Rhodopseudomonas palustris: one gene and its partner. The protein of the gene in region 2 binds, or shares a complex with, the protein of the main gene of each other region. Links are inferred from orthologs where the notes say so. Each region holds a gene or a part of one and is shown on either strand. Other genes may lie near its edges. The genes, in order: SR870_RS07715 and dnaN.

Region 1 (4,655 bases), 2.7 Mb from region 2 along the record:
AGGCAGATCGTCGACGCGGTAAGCCACGAAATGCGGCCGGGTGCGCAGGCCGTGGCGCAGCGCGACCATCGGGGTGCGCTGGGCCTTTGGCAGCTTCTCCCAATAGGCGTCGTCGTAGCGCCGCTCGGCGGTGATGCCGCGCGTCAGTTCGGGCGCGAGCTGGCGCAGCGCCAGCACCTGGTCGGGGTCGAACGACATCGCCGCGACCGGGCCGCGATAGGCCGCGAGCGCTTGCGTCAAACGTGTGGCAAGCTTGCGATCGCCGTCGAAATGGCTCTTCAGCTCGATCAGGAGCGGCACCCGGCCGCCCACCAGGTCGAGCAGGTCGCCCAGCGCCATCATCCGCTCGGCGGTGTCGTGGAAGCGGACCTGCTTCAGCGCGGCGGCGGTCAGGTCGAGCAGGGCGGCGCTGCCGTCGTTGAGTCGGCCGAGGGTGTCGTCGTGGTGCACCATCGCCTCGCCGTCGACGGTGAGCTGGATGTCGACCTCGATGGCGAAATTGCCGGCGACCGCGGCGCTGATCGCCGCCGGCATGTTCTCGACCACGCCGCGGGCGCGGTCGTGCAGTCCGCGATGCGCGATTGGACGAGCCGTCAGCCAGTCGGGAGCGCGCATCGCATCGGGTTCCGGATCAGGCGACTTCGAACAGTCCCTCGACCTCGACCGCGGCGTCCGCCGGCAGCGAGGCGACGCCGATCGTGGTGCGGGCATGGCGGCCCTTGTCGCCGAACGCGGCGACCATCAGGTCGGAGGCGCCGTTCATCACCTTCGGGCCGTCGGTGAAATCCGGCGTCGAATTGATGAAGCCGCCGAGCCGCACCACGCGCACCACCTTGTCGAGATCGCCGAGCGCGGCCTTGAGCTGCGCCAAGAGATTGATCGCGCAGCCGCGCGCGGCGGCGTTGCCGTCTTCGATGCTGACGCCGGCGCCGAGCTTGCCCTTGGCGATCAGCTTGCCGTCGCCGTCGAAGCAGAGCTGGCCGGACACCACCAGCAGATTGCCGGTGCGGACGAAGCCGACGTAATTCGCGACCGGGCTCGCGGGTTCGGGCAGGACGATGCCCTGCGCGGTCAGTTTCTGTTCGATAACTCCGCTCATAGCGGTCCCCATTTCTTTCTGGTCACATGGTCTGGTCGTCGCGTCCCCGCCCGGCCATGCGTCCGGGCGGGGACCTGTTTGGCCGATTGCGCCGGGTCTGGCAAGCAAGCCGGGCGCAGGGGTGTGAACAGCGCAGCGGGCGCAACGATCGGCCGCCGGTGCCGCGGCCTTCATGCAAGTTTGATCGAATTGCTCGTGAATTCACCGCAATCGGGTGTTCCATCGGACGGTGGCGTTGCGGCGCGACCGGCCGCTTACTATCCTCGATTGAATGTCTTCAAGGAGATCCACCCGCATGTCACGATCGACGAGCCTTCGCCTGAGCGTGCTGGCGACGACGATGTTCGGCGCCGCGGCGCTGTCCGGCGCGCCCGCCATCGCCGCTCCGAACGTTTCGTTCCTGCCGCATCAGGCGCTGTACGATCTCAGCCTGCTGAAGACGCGCAACAACGCCTCGGTCAGCACTGTGCGCGGCCGCATCCTGTACAATTTCTCCGGCAATTCCTGCGAGGGCTACACCTCGGACTTTCGTCAAGTTTCCGAGATCGAGAGCGGCGAGGGCAAGAACACGCTGAGCGACCTGCGCTCGTCGAGCTGGGAAGACGCCGCCGGCAAAAGCTATCGATTCAAGATCGACACCAAGATGAACGATGCCGATCCGACCGACGTCGACGGCATCGCGGAGCGGACCGGCGACACCATCACGGTGAAGCTGAAGCAGCCGGTGCAGAAGACCTTCACGCTCGACGGCAAGACGGTGTTTCCGACCGAGCAGATCGAACGCATCATCGCGGCCGCCCGCGAAGGCAAGACGCTGCTGGAACTGCAGGTCTATGACGGCTCCGACAATGGCGAGAAGGTCTACAACACGCTGACCGTGATCGGGCAGCCGATCCAAGGCGACCGCGCGGCGTCCGCACCCGATCCGTCGACCTCCGACGACGCGATGAAGTCGCTGAAGCGCTGGCCGGTGACGGTGAGCTACTACGATCACGCGGCGAAATCCAATTCCGGCGAGCAGACCCCGGTCTATGCGATGTCGTTCGAATTGTATGAAAACGGCGTGTCGCGGTCGCTGGTGCTCGACTACAACGATTTCGTGCTCGCCGGCGCGATGGGCAAGTTCGACGTCAAGACCAACAAGCCGTGCAAGTAGCCGGCTGGCGTCGCACACGCGCACGCCCGACCGGAAACCTCAATTAGTTCGTCATGGCCGGGCTTGTCCCGGCCATCCACGTCTTGGGCCTGTCCACGTAACAAACACGTGGATGCCCGGGACGAGCCCGGGCATGACGGTGTTTGTTGATGTCTCGGCGCTAGAGCCGTTCTGCTCGAGGTGGAATAAGGATTGATGATGCGTAGCCACAAGTACCTCCTCATGGTGAGGAGGCGCGCAGCGCCGTCTCGAACCATGCGCCACCGGCACTGCGTTGCCCCATCCTTCGAGACGCCCGGCTTCGCCGGGCTCCTCAGGATGAGGACTCAGTGCCTCTGGAAAGGCCGGATTGCTTCAATCAATCGATGAAGCGCTCTGAAGACGAAAGTGAGTCATCCCCGCGGCTTGTCCGGCCCGTCGTAAGCCAGCCCTTTGATCACCGCGGCGTTGCCGAATTTCTTGCGGAGATCGTCGATGGCGCGCTCTGCATGGGCGGAGCGGCGATCGATCATGTCGGTGTCGCCGGCTGTGGAGCCCGGCGCCAGCGCGCTGACGCCGGTGCCGATCAGGCGGAACGCGGTGCCGTCGATTTCCTTCGTGAGCATGTCGCGTGAAATTGCAAAGATGCGGCCCGCGAGCTGGGTCGGCGCATGAATCGTCTGCGAGCGGGTGCGCTGGCGGAAGTCGCCGGTTTTCAGCTTCAGCGTGATCGTCGAGCCGGCCAGCGCCGCGCCCTTCAGGCGCGACGACACCTTCTCGGACAATCGCCACAGAATGCGTTCCAGCGTTTCGAAATCGCGGATGTCGGTCTCGAAGGTGGTCTCGTTGGAGATCGACTTGGCGCCGCGATCCGGCACCACGCGGCGATCGTCGATGCCGCGCGCCAGCCGCCACAACCGCCGGCCTTCGTCGCCGAACTGCCGCATCAGCTCGATCTCGTCAGCCTTCTGCAGATCGCCGATGGTGCGAAAGCCGCGCTGCGCGACCCGCGCCGCGGTCGCCGGACCGACGCCGAAGATGAAGCCGACCGGCCGTGGCGCCAGCATCTCCCGGGCGTCGTCCTGATCGAGCGTCGCAAAGCCGCGCGGCTTGTCGAGATCGGAGGCGATCTTGGCGAGGAACTTGTTGCACGACAGCCCGACCGAGACGGTGATGCCGATGTCGCGCTCGATGTCGCGAGCGAATCGCGCCAGCACCTTGGCGGCGATCGTGCCGTGCATCCGCTCGGTGCCGGACAGATCGAGGAACGCCTCGTCGATCGACAGCGGCTCGACCAGCGGCGTGAGTTGCAGCATCGCCTGGCGGACCTCGCGGCCGACGCGGACGTATTTCGCCATGTCCGGCCGCACCACGGCCGCCGAGGGGCACAGCGCCAGCGCCTTGAACATCGGCATCGCCGAGCGCACGCCGAAGGTCCGCGCGATGTAGCAGGCGGCCGAGACCACGCCGCGCCTGCCGCCGCCGATGATCACCGGGCGGTCGGCGAGCTCCGGATTGTCGCGCTTCTCGACGGTCGCGTAGAACGCATCGCAGTCGATATGGGCGAGGGTGAGCGCCGGCAGCGCACGATGCCGGGCCAGCCGCGGGGAACCGCACGCGCCGCAGCGCCGCGCGCCCGCCTCGTTGTCGGCGAGGCAGTCGCGGCAGAAGCACAGCGGGCCGGGCGGCGAGGCCGAAGTCACGGCGTATCGCTCTCCCAGGGCTTGTCTTCCAGCACCTGCAGCGCGGCCGCGACATTGGTCGGATCGAGGTCGACCGAAGCCGCGAACGCCTTCACGGTCGCATCGTCGCGCATGATGAAATTCAGCACGCTGATCAGGAACTGCGGGTCGGCGGCCGACTGCCGCAGCGTTTCGGGGCCGATCCCGGTCTCGGCGAGGAACAGGCCCAGCCGCTCGGGGTCGGAGGCGATGAAGGACAGCGCCTGAATCGCCACGATTTCAGAAACTTGTCTCACATTGTGAACACGCTTTGGCATCGGTGATGTTTGCCTTTCCGTAACTTCTCGTCTCTATTTTATTCAATCATGCCCGAGTCTTGCATGGTCGAGTCGCGTGTCTTGCGACTTTTCGAACGGCGCCGCTCGCCGCAGGCGCGGGCATTCTCGAATCAGGATTGGAGGGCGGGATGGCCAAAACCGTCCTGATCGTCGAGGACAACGAGCTCAATATGAAGCTCTTTCGCGATCTACTGGAAGCCCATGGTTACCAGACGTCGGGAACGAGCAACGGCCATGAAGCGCTCGCCCTCGTTCGCAAGCTGCACCCCGATCTGATCCTGATGGACATCCAGCTTCCACAGGTGTCTGGTCTCGACGTTACCCGCTGGATCAAGGACGATCCTGAACTGCGGCACATTCCGGTGGTCGCGGTCACGGCGTTCGCGATGAAGGGCGACGAG
Region 2 (15,900 bases):
AGTCTGATCTGCGGCTCGGCCGGCTGCGGCAAGACGCTGTTCGCCTCCACCTTCCTGATCAACGGGGCGCGCCATTACGGCGAGGCCGGCGTGTTCGTCACCTTCGAGGAGCGAGCGGTCGATATCGTCGACAACGTCGAGTCGCTGGGCTTCGGCCTGCAGCAATTGATCGACGATTCGCGCGTCCTGATCGAGCACATCGCGATCGATCCCAGCGAAGTCGCCGAGGTCGGCGATTACGATCTCGAGGCGTTGTTTCTCCGGCTGGAATATGCGGTCGACCAGATCGGCGCCAAGCGGATCGTGCTCGACACCATCGAGAGCCTGTTCTCGGCGTTCCAGAATCCGGCGGTGCTGCGCGCGGAAATCCGCCGGCTGTTCGACTGGCTGAAGCAGAAGGGCCTGACCGCCGTCATCACCGGCGAGCGCGGCGACGGCACGCTGACCCGCCAGGGGCTCGAGGAATACGTCTCCGATTGCGTGATCCTGCTCGACCATCGCGTCGACCAGCAGATTTCCACCCGGCGGCTGCGGATCGTCAAGTATCGCGGTACCGCGCACGGCACCAACGAATATCCGTTCCTGATCGACGAGGACGGCTTCAGCGTGCTGCCGGTGTCGTCGCTCGGCCTCGGCCACAAGGTGTTCGAGGATCGCATCTCGACCGGCGTGGCGGACCTCGACGCGATGCTGAGCGGCGGCGGTTTCTATCGCGGCAACAGCATTCTGGTCTCGGGCGTCGCCGGCTCCGGCAAGAGTTCGCTCGCCTGCATGATGGCCGACGCCGCCTGCCGCCGCGGCGAGAAGGCGCTGTATCTGTCGTTCGAGGAATCCGAGGCCCAGGCCGTCCGCAACATGAAGTCGATCGGCACCGATCTCGGCCGATGGCTGACGAGCGGCCAGTTGCGCTATATCGCCGCAAGGCCGACCTTCTACAGCCTGGAAATGCATCTGGCCGTGATCCTGCGCGAGGTCGGCCGGTTCAAGCCCGACGTCGTGGTGCTCGATCCGATTTCGGCCTTTCTCGGCAACGGCCAGCTCGGCGAAGTGCAGTCGATGCTGTTGCGGATCGTCGACTATCTGAAATCGACCGGCGTCACCGGCGTCTTCACCCATCTCGCCCACGGCCAGGAATCCCAGACCGACGCCGGGCTGTCGTCGCTGATGGACGCCTGGATCCTGCTGTTGAACCGGGAGGCCCATGGCGAGTTCAATCGTGAGCTCTATCTGCTGAAGGCGCGGGGCATCTCCCATTCCAATCAGGTCCGGGAATTCGTGATGTCGAACGACGGCATTCATCTGCTCGCGCCCTATCTCGGCGCCAACGGAGCCTTGACCGGATCGGCGCGGCGAAGCGAAGAGGCGCGGCTGCGCCGCGCCGAGAGCGAGCGCAGGGTCGAGGTGGCGCGTCTGCAAGGCGAGATCGCACAACGCCGGGCGCGGGCGCTGGCGCAGATCGAGGCGCTCCGCGCCGAGATCGACGCCGACGCCTCCGAACTGCAGCGGCTGGCCGACGTCGAGATCGACTACCTCCGGCAGGCCGCGATCGACGCGGAAACGATGGCGCAGAGCAGGGGCATCGACCACGCTCCCGGCATCACCAAGTAGGAAACTGACATGGCCGAGCCGATCAAGCTGGTTCTCTACGTCGCCGGCGAAACGCCGAAGTCACTCGCCGCGATTCGCAACCTGGAGAAGATCTGCGCCGATCATCTCGCCGGCAAGTACAAGGTCGAGGTGGTGGATCTGAAGAAGTCGCCGCAGCTCGCGCGCGAGCACGGCATCGTCGCGATCCCGACGCTGGTGAAGGAGCTGCCGGTGCCGATCCGCAAGATCATCGGCGATCTGTCCGACACTCCGAAGGTCCTGGTGCATCTGTCGGTCGAAGGGGCCTGAAGGTGGGCTCGGCGGTCGCAGCGCTGAGCAGGCACGAGCTGGAAGCCAGGCTCGAAGAGGCCGAAGACACGTTGCGGGCGATCCGCGAAGGCGAGATCGACGCTCTGGTCGTCAAGGGCGGCGGCGGCGAGAAGGTGTTCACGCTCGAAGGCGGCGGCCAGTCCTACCGCACCTTCATGGAAGCGATGGATGTCGGCGCCGCGGCGTACGATTCGGACGGGCAGTTGCTGTACGCCAATCAGGCGCTGTGCGCCCTGCTCGGGCGGGCGCCGGGCTCGTTGACCGGTCCCGTGCTGCTCGGGCTGCTCGACGCCGTCAACCAGGCCAAGTTTCGCCGGCTGCTGGCGCAGGCGATGCAGGAGCGGCAGTCGGCCGAGATCCATCTGCGCGCCGGCGATGTCGAACGCAGCATCCTGCTCGCCGGCTCGCCGCTGGATTTCGGCGTCGTGCACGGCACCGCGATCACCTTCACGGATATCAGCGAACGCGAACAGGCCGCCGTCGCCAAGGAATCCGAGCGGCTGGCGCGCGCGATCCTCGCCTCCGCCAACGAGGCGGTGATCGTCTGCGACCGCGCCGGCCGCGTCACCCATCTCAACGGCGCGGCGATCCGGATCTGCGCCGAGACGCCGGTCGGCAAAACTTTCTCCGAGGCGATCGATCTGACCTTCACCGAAGCGTCCGAACTGATGAGCGGGGCCGACATCGTCTCGATGGCGACCGCCGGCATGCCGGTGCAGGGACTGGAGGCCGCGGTGCGATCGCCGTCGGCCGCGATCACCGACGTGCTGATCAGCGCCGCGCCGCTGATGGTGTCCGGCGAGCGGACGCAGGGCTGCGTGGTCACGCTGATCAACCTGTCGCAGCGCAAGGCCGCCGAGCGCCACCAGGCGCTGCTGATGGGCGAGCTCGATCACCGCGTCAAGAACACGCTGGCGATGGTGATGGCGATCTGCACGCGCACCGCCGCCTATGAGCGCACCATCGAGGATTTTCAGAGAGCGTTTTCCGGCCGGATCCAGGCGCTGGCCGCGACCCACACGCTGCTGTCGAATGCGTCGTGGCAGAACCTGCAGGTCAAGGACGTGCTCGGCGCAGAACTGGCGCCGTTCGCGTCGCTGTCGAGCGGCCGGATCGCGACCGACGGGCTCGATATCGTGGTGGACGCCAAGACCGCGGTGTCGCTCGGCCTGGTGTTTCACGAACTCACCACCAATGCGGTGAAATACGGCGCGCTGTCGGTGCCGGGCGGCAAGATCGCGGTGCGCCGGACGGGTCTCGCGCAGGACGGCGCGCTGATGATCGAATGGGAGGAGTTCGACGGGCCACTGGTGACCAAGCCGGGATCGTCCGGCTTCGGTCAGACGCTGATCTCGCGCAGCCTCGGCAACGGCGCCGCCACGCTGGACTTTCGACCCGAAGGCATCGTCTGCAGAATGTCGATTCCGAGCTACGGCCACTTTCACAGCGCCGCCGGCGGCCCCGAGAGCTGACCCCGATCGAAGCTGACACCGATCGAATCGGAAACGGGCTCGAGATCGTCGTCTCGACGTGCAACCTCGACGCGAACCGGTGTCCGCCTCGCTGGTCTAGAGCGTTTCATCGATTGATGAAGCGATATGGACCTTGCCAGATGCACTGACTCCTCATCCTGAGGAGCCCGGCGAAGCCGGGCGTCTCGAAGGATGGGGCGACGCATGATGGCCGGCGGCGCATGGTTCGAGACGGCGCTTCGCGCCTCCTCACCATGAGGTTGTGCCTGTGGTCAGAGTCCCAGAACGCCAGCGCTGATTCCATCGGACGGAACGGCTCTAACGCCCGAGATCCGGTGCGCCGTCGCGCTACACGTCCACCGTCGCCTGCAGCGAGTTCTCCTGGATGAATTCGCGGCGGGGTTCGACGACGTCGCCCATCAGCTTGGTGAAGATGTCGTCGGCTTCGTCGACCTCGCGCACCCTCACCTGCAGCAGCGAGCGGGCGTTGGTGTCCAGCGTGGTTTCCCAGAGCTGGCTCGGGTTCATCTCGCCGAGGCCTTTGTAGCGCTGCAGCGCCACGCCCTTGCGGCCGGCGTCGGTCACCGCCTCGAACAGGCTGACCGGGCCGTGGATCGCGGTTTCCGCATCCTTGCGGCGCAGCACGCCGGGGCGCGGATAGACTTCCTGCAGCACCGCGGCGTATTCGTCGAGCTTGCGGGCGTCGGCGGAGCCGAGCAGCGCGTCGTCGATCATGGCGACGTCCTTGACGCCGCGCACGGTGCGCTCGAAATGGAAGCCTTCGCCCTCGGCGAAGCGCCCGATCCAGCCGCGCTCGACCTCGTCGGCCAGCGCGTCGAGCCGGCGGGCGATGTAGTCGGCGGCCGCGTTCGCCTTTTCGGTGTCCTTGCTGATCTCGGTGTTGAGCACGCCGGCGATCGCCGCCTGCTCGACCACCGAGCGATTGTAGCGGCCGTGCAGATTGTGCAGCGTCTGGCGGATGACGCGGGCGTCCTCGACCAGCGCCAGCAGATCCCGGCCGCCGCGGACTTCGCCGGAGGCGATCTTGAAGGCGCAATCGTCGAGCCCGGTCGCGATCAGATATTCCTCGAGCGCGCGCTCGTCCTTGAGATACTGCTCCGACTTGCCGCGCGTCACCTTGTAGAGCGGCGGCTGCGCGATGTAGAGGAAGCCGCCCTCGATCAGCGCCGGCATCTGCCGGAAGAAGAACGTCAAGAGCAGCGTACGGATGTGCGCGCCGTCGACGTCGGCGTCGGTCATCAGGATGATCTTGTGGTAGCGCAGCTTGGCGATGTCGAAATCGTCGCGGCCGATGCCGGTGCCGAGCGCGGTGATCAGCGTGCCGATCTGCTCGGAGCCGAGCATCTTGTCGAAGCGCGCGCGCTCGACGTTCAAGATCTTGCCCCGGAGGGGCAAGACGGCCTGGAATTCGCGGTTGCGGCCCTGCTTGGCGGATCCGCCGGCGGAGTCACCCTCGACGATGAACAGTTCGGACTTGGAAGGATCGCGCTCCTGGCAGTCGGCGAGCTTGCCGGGCAGCGAGGCGATATCCAGCGCGCCCTTGCGCCGCGTCAGCTCGCGCGCTTTTCGCGCGGCTTCGCGGGCGGCGGCGGCTTCGATCACCTTGCCGACGATCACCTTGGCTTCGGCGGGATGTTCCTCGAACCAGGCTGCGAGCGCTTCGTTCAGGACGTTCTCGACCACCGGCCGGACTTCCGAGGACACCAGCTTGTCCTTGGTCTGCGACGAGAATTTCGGGTCCGGCACCTTCACCGACAGCACCGCGGTGAGTCCCTCGCGGCAATCGTCGCCGGTCAGCGCGATCTTTTCCTTCTTGGCGTTACTATCCGCATAGCCGTTGACCTGGCGCGTCAGCGCGGCGCGGAAGCCGGCCAGATGCGTACCACCGTCGCGCTGCGGGATGTTGTTGGTGAAGCACAGCACGTTCTCGTGGTAGGTCTCGTTCCACCACAATGCGGCCTCGACGCCGATGCCGTTGAGGTCGGCGGCGAGCACGATCGGCGCCGGCACCATCGGCTTCTTGTTGCGGTCGAGATATTTGACGAATTCGGTGACGCCGCCCTCGTAGCGCATCTCCTCGCGCTTCTCGACCGGGTGGCGCATGTCCGACAGCACGATGTTGACGCCGGAATTCAGGAAGGCGAGTTCGCGTAAGCGATGCTCCAGCGTGGCGAAATCGTATTCGATGTGGGTGAAGGTTTCCGGCGATGCAAAAAACGTCACCTCGGTGCCGCGCCGGCCATTGGCGTCGCCGACCACGCTGAGCGGCGCCACCGCGTCGCCATGGGCGAATTCGATGATGTGCTCCTTGCCGCCCCGCCAGACGCGCAGGATCAGCTTGCTCGACAGCGCATTGACCACCGAGACGCCGACGCCGTGCAGACCGCCGGAGACCTTGTAGGAGTTCTGATCGAATTTTCCGCCGGCGTGGAGCTGGGTCATGATGACCTCGGCAGCCGAAATGCCTTCGCCCTTGTGGATGTCGACCGGAATGCCGCGGCCGTCGTCGCGCACCGTCACCGAGCCGTCGGCGTTGAGCACGACTTCGACCGCGGTGGCGTGGCCTGCCAGCGCCTCGTCGATGGCGTTGTCGACGACTTCGTACACCATGTGGTGCAGGCCGGACCCGTCGTCGGTGTCGCCGATATACATGCCCGGCCGCTTGCGCACGGCGTCGAGCCCCTTCAGCACCCGGATCGATTCCGCGCCGTATTCGACCGGAACGGAAGACGGGGTTTCGGCGATCGGCTGCCGGGCGGGTTCAGTCATGCAACAACCTTTGAAGGATGAAAATCGAATCGGCGGGCGACCGCGCGATGAGGCGTCATTTGTGCCATGAAAGACGGGTTGCGCCTAGCCCAAAGTGGCATGCAGCAAGTTATTGAAGAAATAGGATTTTTAGTGGGTTTGGCAAGCCCCGAAATGGCCGATTCGGAGACCCCTGACAGACCGCGCGCCCGGGCCGGTTCCGGCGCGTTCGACGCGATCGCTTCTGCTCAGTGCCGGGGTGAAATCCGGCCGGACTCGACGGTGAAAATCTCGGCGCCGGGGCCGATCTCGGCGAACGCCGCGGGGTCGGCGCCGGTCATCCAGACCTGCGCGCCGAGCCGGGCCAGTTCCTCGAACAGTGCGGCGCGCCGCGACGGGTCGAGATGCGCCACCACCTCGTCGAGCAGCAGCAGCGGCGTGATGCCGGTCATCTCCGAGACGAGCTGGGCATGGGCGAGCACCAGGCCGATCAGCAGCGCCTTCTGTTCGCCGGTGGAGGCGTCGCGCGCCGGCATCGCCTTCGGCGCGTACAGCACGTCGAGATCGGTGAGATGCGGGCCGTCGAGGGTGCGGCCGGCGGCGGCGTCGCGCGGGCGGCCCTCGCGCAGGATGGTGCGGTAGCGATCTTCCACCGCCGTGGCGGGCTCGGTCAGCAGCGCGCCCTCCATCCAGCCGTCGAGCATGATCTTCGCCGACGGGAACGCCGAGGCCGCGCCGCGGGCGTCGAGCATCGCGGCGAGGCGCATCGCGGTCTGGCCGCGCATCGCCGCGACCGCCACGGCGAGTTCGGCGGTTTCGCGCTCGATCGCATCGAGCCAGTGCGAATCCGCGTTGCGATAATCCTCGAGCAGCCGGTTGCGCGACCGCAGGCTGCGGTCGAGCGCCGAGACCCGGCCCGAATGCTGGCTGTCGATCGCCAGCACCAGGCGATCGAAGAACCGCCGCCGTTCCGAGGCCGCGCCCATGAACAGCCCGTCCATCGCCGGCGTCAGCCACACCATGCGTAAGTGATCGCCGAACGCGGTGGCGGAGCCGACCGGCTCGCGGTCGATCCGGCAGCGCCGTGCCGTGGGCGCGTCGGCGCGCGGCGGATCGATGCCGGTGCCGAGCGTGGCGAGCCCGAGCGCGCCCTCGACCTCGGCCGCCACCGCCCAGGAGCCGTCGCCCTCGTTGTCGGCGACGTCGTCGAGCGTCGCCCGCCGCAACCCGCGCCCCGGCGACAGAAACGAGATCGCCTCGAGGCAATTGGTCTTGCCGGCCCCGTTGGCGCCGACCAGCACCACCCGCTCCCCACGCGTCGTCAGCCCCGCCGCCCGATAATTGCGGAAGTGCGTCAACGTCAGCCGGGTGATGCGGGAGGCGGTCATGTGATTACAGCGAGAACAGCGCCGAGTGACCCTCTCCCCTTGTGGGAGAGGGTGGCGCCGAACGAAGTGAGGCGCCGGGTGAGGGGTTATTCGTCCGTTTCGGAAAGCTTCGCAAGGATATCTTCAAGCACCGCTGTGCGACGCTGCAGCACGTCGTTGTTCCAGTAGCGCAGCACGCGAAAGCCCGCAGCGCGGAGCGTGGCATCGCGAATCTGGTCGCGCGATTGCTCTGCATGCTGACTGCCGTCGATCTCGATCACCAGGCGCTGCTCGAAGCAGACGAAGTCGAGAATGTAGTTCTGGAACGGAACCTGCCGACGAAATTTCAGCTGGGCGAAACGGCGATCGCGCAGCAACTTCCACATCGCGGATTCCGCATCAGTGGGCGCGTGCCGCATCGTCTTGGCGAAGGCACGGAGTCTCGCTGGGGTTGGAACGTGACGCGGGCGCTGCGGCATGACCCCTCACCCGGCTTCGCTTCGCGAAGCCACCCTCTCCCACAAGGGGAGAGGGTATCAAACCCGCTTGCTCGGGTTTGGGTCAAGCCCGGCAATGACAAGTTGTGCTCAATCGACGAGGTTCGACGCGCGGCGCGATCCCGTGGCCCTACACCCGCATCGGCATCAGCACGTACAGCGCGTTCTTCTTGTCGCGGTCCTGGATCAGGGTCGGCGAGCCGGGGTCGGCGAGGCGCAGCACTGCGACTTCGCCTTCGATCTGGGCGGCGATGTCGAGCAGATAGCGTGAATTGAAGCCGATATCGAGCGGGTCGGAGGCGTATTCGACTTCGAGCTCTTCGGTGGCGCTGCCGGAATCCGGATTGGTCACCGAGAGCACCAGCCGTCCGGCGCTCAGGGCCAGCTTCACGGCGCGACCGCGCTCGGAGGAAATCGTCGAGACGCGATCCACCGCGGCCTCGAAGTCCTTCTTGTCGACCACCAGCTCCTTGTCGTTGTTCTGCGGAATCACGCGGCCGTAGTCCGGGAAGGTGCCGTCGATCAGTTTCGAGGTCAGCACCACATTGCCGATGGTGAAGCGGATCTTGCCGACCGACAGTTCGAGGCCGATCTCGGCGTCGTTGTCCTCGATCAGCCGCTGCACTTCGCCGACGGTCTTGCGCGGCACGATCACGCCCGGCATCCCGGCCGCGCCGGCGGGCTGCTCCAGATCGACCTGCGCCAGGCGATGGCCGTCGGTCGCGACCGCGCGCAGCCTGGCCTCCTTGGCCGAGCCCGCGGTGTGCAGATAGATGCCGTTGAGATAGTAGCGGGTCTCCTCGGTGGAGATCGCGAATTGGGTCCGGTCGATCAGCCGCTTGACGTCGGAAGCGGTGAGCGAGAACGCGTGCGACATCTCGCCGGCGGCCAGATCCGGGAAGTCGCTTTCCGGCAGGGTCTGCAGCGTGAAGCGCGAGCGCCCGGCGCGGATCGCCAGCACCGAGCGGTCACCGTCGCTTTCCAGCACGATCTGCGAGCCGTCCGGCAGTTTGCGCACGATGTCGTAGAACATGTGCGCCGGCACCGTGGTCGAGCCCGCCGTCGCGGTGTCCGCCGGCAGCGTCTCGGTGACTTCGAGGTCGAGGTCGGTCGCCTTCAATGCGAGCTGGGCGTTTTCGGCGCGCACCAGCACGTTGCCGAGAATCGGAATGGTGTTGCGGCGCTCGACCACGCGGTGGACGTGGCCCAGCGACTTCAACAATTGCGCGCGTTCGACCGTGACCTTCATTGCAAAACCCGCCTGATCCGCACCCGCATCGTGTGATGGAGTCGCCGGAGGTACTGGAGAAGCCGTGCGGCCTGAGACGGCGCCACGGCAATGGGGACCCTGCGGATGTCGCCCGAACCCGCGGGGGGTCGGCAGGGTGGCGTGGTTAGGCGGCGGACGCAAGGGTGCGTGGCCGGTACGGCTCCGAATTTCCCCGTGTTTCGGCCGGACGGCGCCCGCGACCGGGCGACGCGCCTGCCGTCGTGCCGGCGATCGCGCCGGCTATTGCCCCGGCTATTCCTGGAGCTGGCGCTTGAGCGATTCCACCTCGTCGGACAGCGTGGTGTCCTTGGACACCAGCCCTTCGATCTTGCGCACGGCGTGCAGCACTGTGGTGTGGTCGCGCCCGCCGAAACGGCGGCCGATCTCGGGCAGCGAGCGCAGCGTCAGCGTCTTGGCCAGATACATCGCCACCTGGCGCGGGCGCACCACATTGGCGGTGCGGCGCGACGACAGCAGGTCGGAGCGGCTGACATTGTACTGCCGCGCGACGATGCGCTGGATGTCCTCGATCTTGATCCGCTTCGGCTCCTGCGGCCGGATCAGATCGCGGACCTCGTGCTCGGCCATCTCCAGCGTCACCGGCTGGGCGTTGAGCTTGGAATGCGCCAGCAGGCGGTTGATCGCGCCCTCGAGGTCGCGGCCGTTATGGGTGATGGCGCGGGCGAGATATTCCAGCACCGGCGCCGGCACGTCGAAGCTCGCGTGATGCGCGCGGGCCGCGACCACGCGCGACTTCAGGATGCCGAGCCGCAGGTCTTCGCCGAGCGGCGCCATCTCGACGACGAGACCGCCGGCGAGCCGCGAGCGCACCCGCTCGTCGAGGCTTTCCAGATCGGACGGCGGACGATCGGCCGCCACCACGACCTGGCGGCCGGCGTCGATCAGCGCGTTCAGCGTGTGGCAGAATTCGGCCTGGGTGGTCTTGCCCTGCAGGAATTGCAGATCGTCGATCACCAGCACGTCGATGCCGCGCAGCGCTTCCTTGAAGGCGAGCGAGGTCTGCGTCTTCAGCGCGGCGACGAAGCCGTACATGAATTTCTCGGCGGTGAGATACAGCACCTTGCGCTCGTTGCCCGAATTGCCCGACCAGGTCACCGCCTGCAGCAGATGCGTCTTGCCGAGGCCGACGCCGGAATGAATGTAGAGCGGGTTGAACATCACCGGATCGCCGCGGCGGCCTTCCGCTACCTGCCTCGCGGCGGCATGCGCCAGCGTGTTGGAGCGGCCGACCACGAAGCTCGCGAAGGTCAGCCGCGGATCGAGCGGCGAGCCGCCGAGCGCGTCGTGATTGGAAGAGGCGGGCACGGTCGCATGGCTGCGCATCTCGGTTGCCGGACGATGCTCGTCGCGGCGCTGCTCGACCGGCGCCGGCGCTTCCTTCGCCACCGCGGCGCGCATCGGCGAGCGCACTGTGAGATCGATGCGGCAGACCTCCGGCAGTTCCGCCTGCCAGCAGGTCAGCACCTTGTCGGAATAGTGGGTCTGGATCCAGCTCTTCAGAAACCGCGTCGGCACCGACAGATGCACGCTCTCCGGCTGAACGGCTTCGAGGTCCATGCGCGCGAACCAGCTCGAATACACGTCCTCGCCGACGCTCGAGCGCAGACGGCCTTTTACGCGAGACCAGCGATCATGTTCCATGTTCGACATTTCAGCAGCTTTTCAGATGGAGTGATGTTCAACGCAGCGGGCGAAACCATGACGGCTCGCGCCGCGCCGCGGCGTCGCGAAGCAAACTCCGGACACGGCTCCGCCGTTCGGCAACGCGCCGACGTCAGCCCAGGGTCCGATGAATGAGTTGCTTCAGGTCAGCGCGGACTCGACGGATGCACCGGAGTTCGAGCGCAGCAGCGACTGGTGATGGTGGTGGATGTCTTGAAATAATCTCGAGCCGAAACCTCGGCAGTGCGGAATGAAACGCTGAATTCGTCGCTCATGAAACCTCCCCCTCCTGACGCGCTTGCACGCGGCAAGATGTCGTCAAATCCCGTGTCACGTCCAAGTCCGATCCAAGTCCAGTTCAAGTCCGACACCGCTGCGCCGTTTTCATGACGACCGATTGTCGCTGGCCCCGCCGTCGCCCGCCGGAACGTTTGCATGCAAACGTTCCTCACGAATTCAGACACGGCTTCGCCGCTCTCATATCGCTATGAGTGACAATCTCTCTGTCATTTGAAAAACGCCACCAACACGCACACCGCCGCCGATCTGCATGCCCGCCCCTGGTTCTCAAACCGCGCTGATCTGAAGAACCGTGGGCGTCGCGGGCGATCTAAGAAATACACGACCTCCCTTTTCCCGCAACGAATATGATTCGTTCGGAGCGGCGCGAAACGCGGCGCGGGGTGCGCACGATTAGGCAGGGGTGCATCGCGGCGAAGGCAAGATTTTGAATCTGTGCACAGATTCGTCGAGTGAACAGCGCGTGACAAATCCATCGCACGCCTAAAAGTTTTTCATGAATCCTTTACCTTTGACGGTCGCGCGACAGCGGATTCAAAGCGCTCGCTTTCGCTTTGTCGATAAGTGTCTCGCTGGCCGGGTTTTTTCGTGAGCGTTCCGACAGGGTAACCCACGCATTGTTGTTACTGCGTAGAGTCCCGGGGCGCGACGACGCGATCGTCGTCACACAACGAGTTCCGGTTGTGCCCCAGCACTTTTTGAACGTCGTCCAGACAGCCTGACACTGTGCACGATGAGCTGAACAGCATCGCCGCGATCGAACGTCGGCGACGCCTGCGCTGCGTTGATCATGATGCGGGATCGCGATCGCCGCTCGTCGCGTCGTTCGACGCAAGGCGCGTCGGCCGAAGCAGATCTGCCGGAGGAATTGGCGACGGTGTCGGTCGTGTCGATGGCAATGCATTGCGCGCATCGCGGACCGCGCATCTTACGCGAGAGGATTCGATCGGCCGCGCGCAAAAAAAAATGCCCGGCTCAGCCGGGCATCTGATTCTCTTCTGAACTTGAGAATTACTTCCCGAGCTGGGCGATCCGGTGCGCGAGGCGCGACACTTTTCGGCTCGCTGCGTTCTTGTGAACGATGTTGCGCTGGGCGGCGCGCATCAGCGCCGGCTCGGCGTTCGCCATCGCCTTCAGCGCTGCGTCGCGGTCGCCGCTGGCGATCGCTTCTTCGACGGTCCGGACCGAACCGCGCATCTGGGTGCGGCGCGACTTGTTGACCGCGGTGCGCCGGGCAATCTTGCGAGTCGCTTTCTTCGCGGAAGACGTATTGGCCATGTTCTCTCAAATCCTGCAGCGGCCTCCGCTGCGGAGGGCCGGGCTGATGACGGAGCCGCCGATGATCGGAGCCTCGCCGTGTGTTCCGGATGTTCTGAAGCTTGTTCCTGGAGCCGACGGGCCGAAAACGCGACGCCGCATCAAAGAACAGCGGCGGCAGGGAGACCCCACCGCCAATCCGCGCCTTATAAAGCCACAGCTTTCCAGCGTCAACGGTTGCGGCGGCCCAATGTGGTTCGGGCCGCGGGGGTGAGTTGCCGGCCTCAACGCCCAGCCGGGCGCTCGGCGGGCAGGGATAAGTCGCTGGCGAGGTTGTGTTTTGTGCGCCGGCCCGGTAGATGCGGCCGAGGGGGCGGTCAATTCCATCGGGGTGGACGATGATCCGCGGGTTCTTTCGACTGATCGGCTTGCTGCTGCTGACCGGAGGATTCATCTTCCTGGTCTATGACGGCGCGCGTTCGGTCGCCGACAGCTCCCTGCAATGGACCCCGCTCGGGGAATTCTGGAACGACGTCCACCAGTCCAGCCAGCAGGCGTTCCGGGTCTGGGTCGAGCAGGCCACGCCCTGGCTCTGGACCCATGTCGTCAAGCTGCTGCTGGCGCAGCCGACTTTCGCGGTGCTCGGCGTCGCCGGCCTGTTGCTGCTGCTGCTGTTCCGGCCGCGCAAGCCGCTGATCGGCTACGCCCGCTGACGATCGGTGCGTCTCGGCGTAACGACCCTGTCGGTCGACGCGTAAGTACCTATATCCAGACTTCAGTCGAGAGCCGGTGGCGACAGCGTTCGGTTGCCCGCCAGCATCATCCAGCACAGGGCGCCCGGGCGAGCTTGACCGCCGCGGCGCGCCGGGAGGTGTCCATGTTCTTCACGCGTAAAACCACCGCGATGCCGAGCGCCAGCGAAGCGCTGCCGGGCCGCGCCACGCCGATTCCGACTGCGCGCAGCCATTTCGTCAACGGCCATCGCATCCAGCCGCCTTATCCCGAGGGGCTGCAGCGGGCGGTGTTCGGGCTCGGCTGTTTCTGGGGCGCGGAGCGCAAGTTCTGGGAGCTCGGCGACGGCGTCTATTCCACCGCGGTTGGCTATGCCGGCGGCTACACGCCGAACCCGACCTATGAGGAAGTCTGCTCCGGCCGCACCGGCCACACCGAAGCGGTGCTGGTGGTGTTCGATCCGACGAAGATCTCCTACGAAGCGCTGCTGAAGACGTTCTGGGAAAGCCACGACCCGACCCAGGGCATGCGCCAGGGCAACGATGTCGGCTCGCAATATCGCTCCGCGATCTACACCTTCGGCGAGGCGCAGGCGCGCGCGGTCGACGCGTCGCGCGAGGCCTATCAGCAGGCGCTCGGCGCCAAGCGCTTCGGGTCGATCACCACCGAGATCGCGCCGGCCGGCGAGTTCTATTTCGCCGAAGACTACCACCAGCAATATCTCGCCAAGAATCCCGGCGGCTATTGCGGTCTCGGCGGCACCGGCGTGTCCTGCCCGATCGGCGTCGGCGTCAACGCCTGATCCGCCTGCGATCCGGCACGGCGAAACCTCTCCCGCTTGCGGGCAGGGCTATCGCAGATGGATCGGATGTCAGCCACGACCCCGCCGCGAGTCGTCCCCGCGCAGGCGGGGACCCATAACCCCTGGCTTATCAAGCAAAAGAAAGCCTCTGCAGCGGCTTCAATCGAGACGCTGCGGCGTATGGGTCCCCGCCTGCGCGGGGACGACATGCGGATAGGCAAGGCCCAGATCGCTATCATCGACACCTCGCGTGGCGAAGCCGGGCGAAGCGCGCCTCGCGGAACTACGCACCGCCAACAATTTGTTAACCCTAACGGGGCATAAACGGAGCCATCTCGTGGAGAGGGAATGGCTCCAGTGCGTTTGGACCACGCGTTTCGATTGTCGATGATTGCCGTGATGGCAGCGCTTGCGCTCGGCGGCTGCATGCGGCGGTCGGGCCCGGTCGCGATCCAGCCGTCCAACGCCCTCGACAGCATGGCCTATGGTGGCCGGGCCGCCTATGCGCCAGCGCCGATGCCCGGCCCGCATTCGGAATATCGCCTCGATGCCGGCGACCGGCTGCGCATCGTGGTCTACGGCCAGGAAGGTCTCACCAACACCTACGCGATCGACGCCTCCGGCGCGATCACCATGCCGCTGATCGGCAGCGTCCCCGCGCGCGGCCGCACCCCCGCCGGTCTGGCCGCCGCGATCTCCGCGCGGCTGCGCAACGGCTTCATCCGCGAGCCGTCGGTGGCGGTCGAAATCGATCAGTATCGGCCGTTCTACATTCTCGGCGAGGTGCTGGCGCCCGGCCAATATCCCTATGTGCCGGGCATGACGGTGGAGAGCGCGGTCGCGATTGCCGGCGGCTTCTCGCCGCGCGCCCGCCGTGACAGCGTGACGCTGACGCACCCCGATGGCGGCGCGATGGTCCGTGCGGTGGTCCCGCTCGGTACCCCGCTGACGCCGGGCGACACCGTGATGGTCAGTGAACGCTGGTTCTGAGGCGAAGCGACGCGGTCGGTCGGCGGCTAATCCCACATCCAGTTGCGGCCCCAGTCGCCCTTCCAGCCGGCGAGCCGGCCGTGGCGGAACTGCAGATACAGCCGGTCGCGGCGGTTGAAGAAGCCGCTGCCGCCGCCGGTGCGGATCGCCAGAAAGATTTCGTCGCCGGGCCGGCCGCTGACGTAGTTCAGCGGCATGCCGAGCGCGCGTTCCGCCTGCAGCGCGTCCATCCCGAACGCCAGCGGCGTGGTGTTGGACAGCGTCGCGATGAACGGCGGCGCGACGATGACCGGCGCCGGTTGCTGCGCCGAGGCCGGCAGCGCGAGTGACGAGGCCGCGATCAGCGAAGCGACCATCGCCATCGCAGGCCGCGCGGTTCGCGCGCGGCGCAGCGGTTGCGGCCTGTCGTCGCGGTCGATCAGGGTCGGCGAGGTCTGTGGCATCGTCGTCCTTTCGGATCCTCGGATCATAGCATCGGCTTGTTCGGAAGCCGAGTACGCAGCAGCTCGAACCCTTACAATACCAATCAAATCCGCGCGGAAAAAACATCGATCGTTAAGAACGCCCATTAAGCAGTGGGAACCAATTTCTCGGGTAGGGATGGGCGCAGGCGTAGGTCATATCCAATCCGGTGATCCATGAATTCAGTAGCCCGACAATCGGCGCCCCAGATCGAGCCGCGACGGCGGCTGCTGCTGGCGTCCGATCGCCGCGATCAAAGCGCGGATCTCGCACGCATCCTCGCCGGCGTCGCCGAGGTCGAGGTCGTCTCGACCGCCGAGCTGCCGCAAGCCCCGTCGCGCGACCTGTCCGGGATCGTCGTCGATATCAATCTGCGCTCCGC

Evidence for each region.
Region 1: the proteins of dnaN (region 2) and SR870_RS07715 are in contact, whole or in part, in a solved structure (PDB 1OK7), measured with the Escherichia coli proteins. The link is inferred for Rhodopseudomonas palustris from one-to-one orthologs.

What each region holds. Positions count from the first base shown.
Region 1 is NZ_CP140155.1:1,711,141-1,715,795, reverse strand. The notes cover bases 1,793-4,655. They hold SR870_RS07715 (DNA polymerase IV), read right to left. Parts: upstream 3,938-4,655; coding sequence 2,648-3,937; downstream 1,793-2,647. Other genes in these bases: SR870_RS07705 (response regulator), read left to right, coding at 4,383-4,655; SR870_RS07710 (DUF3572 domain-containing protein), read right to left, coding at 3,934-4,233; SR870_RS07720 (cell envelope integrity EipB family protein), read left to right, coding at 1,793-2,255. In the rest of the region: SR870_RS07730 (glycerophosphodiester phosphodiesterase), read right to left, coding at 1-615; SR870_RS07725 (RidA family protein), read right to left, coding at 632-1,099; more of SR870_RS07720, read left to right, coding at 1,395-1,792. UniProt on the Escherichia coli protein: Poorly processive, error-prone DNA polymerase involved in translesion repair and untargeted mutagenesis. Copies undamaged DNA at stalled replication forks, which arise in vivo from mismatched or misaligned primer ends.
Region 2 is NZ_CP140155.1:4,414,228-4,430,127, forward strand. Bases 7,213-10,101 are described here. They hold dnaN (DNA polymerase III subunit beta), read right to left. Parts: upstream 9,272-10,101; coding sequence 8,153-9,271; downstream 7,213-8,152. Other genes in these bases: recF (DNA replication/repair protein RecF), read right to left, coding at 7,213-7,546; SR870_RS20010 (endonuclease domain-containing protein), read right to left, coding at 7,633-8,004; dnaA (chromosomal replication initiator protein DnaA), read right to left, coding at 9,545-10,101. Outside these bases: circadian clock protein KaiC, read left to right, coding at 1-1,608; SR870_RS19990 (circadian clock KaiB family protein), read left to right, coding at 1,618-1,896; SR870_RS19995 (HWE histidine kinase domain-containing protein), read left to right, coding at 1,899-3,389; gyrB (DNA topoisomerase (ATP-hydrolyzing) subunit B), read right to left, coding at 3,738-6,179; more of recF, read right to left, coding at 6,407-7,212; more of dnaA, read right to left, coding at 10,102-10,963; rpsT (30S ribosomal protein S20), read right to left, coding at 12,287-12,553; SR870_RS20030 (hypothetical protein), read left to right, coding at 12,931-13,245; peptide-methionine (S)-S-oxide reductase MsrA, read left to right, coding at 13,410-14,066; SR870_RS20040 (polysaccharide biosynthesis/export family protein), read left to right, coding at 14,415-15,056; SR870_RS20045 (hypothetical protein), read right to left, coding at 15,083-15,499; SR870_RS20050 (HD-GYP domain-containing protein), read left to right, coding at 15,695-15,900. UniProt on the Escherichia coli protein: Confers DNA tethering and processivity to DNA polymerases and other proteins. Acts as a clamp, forming a ring around DNA (a reaction catalyzed by the clamp-loading complex) which diffuses in an ATP-independent manner freely and bidirectionally along dsDNA.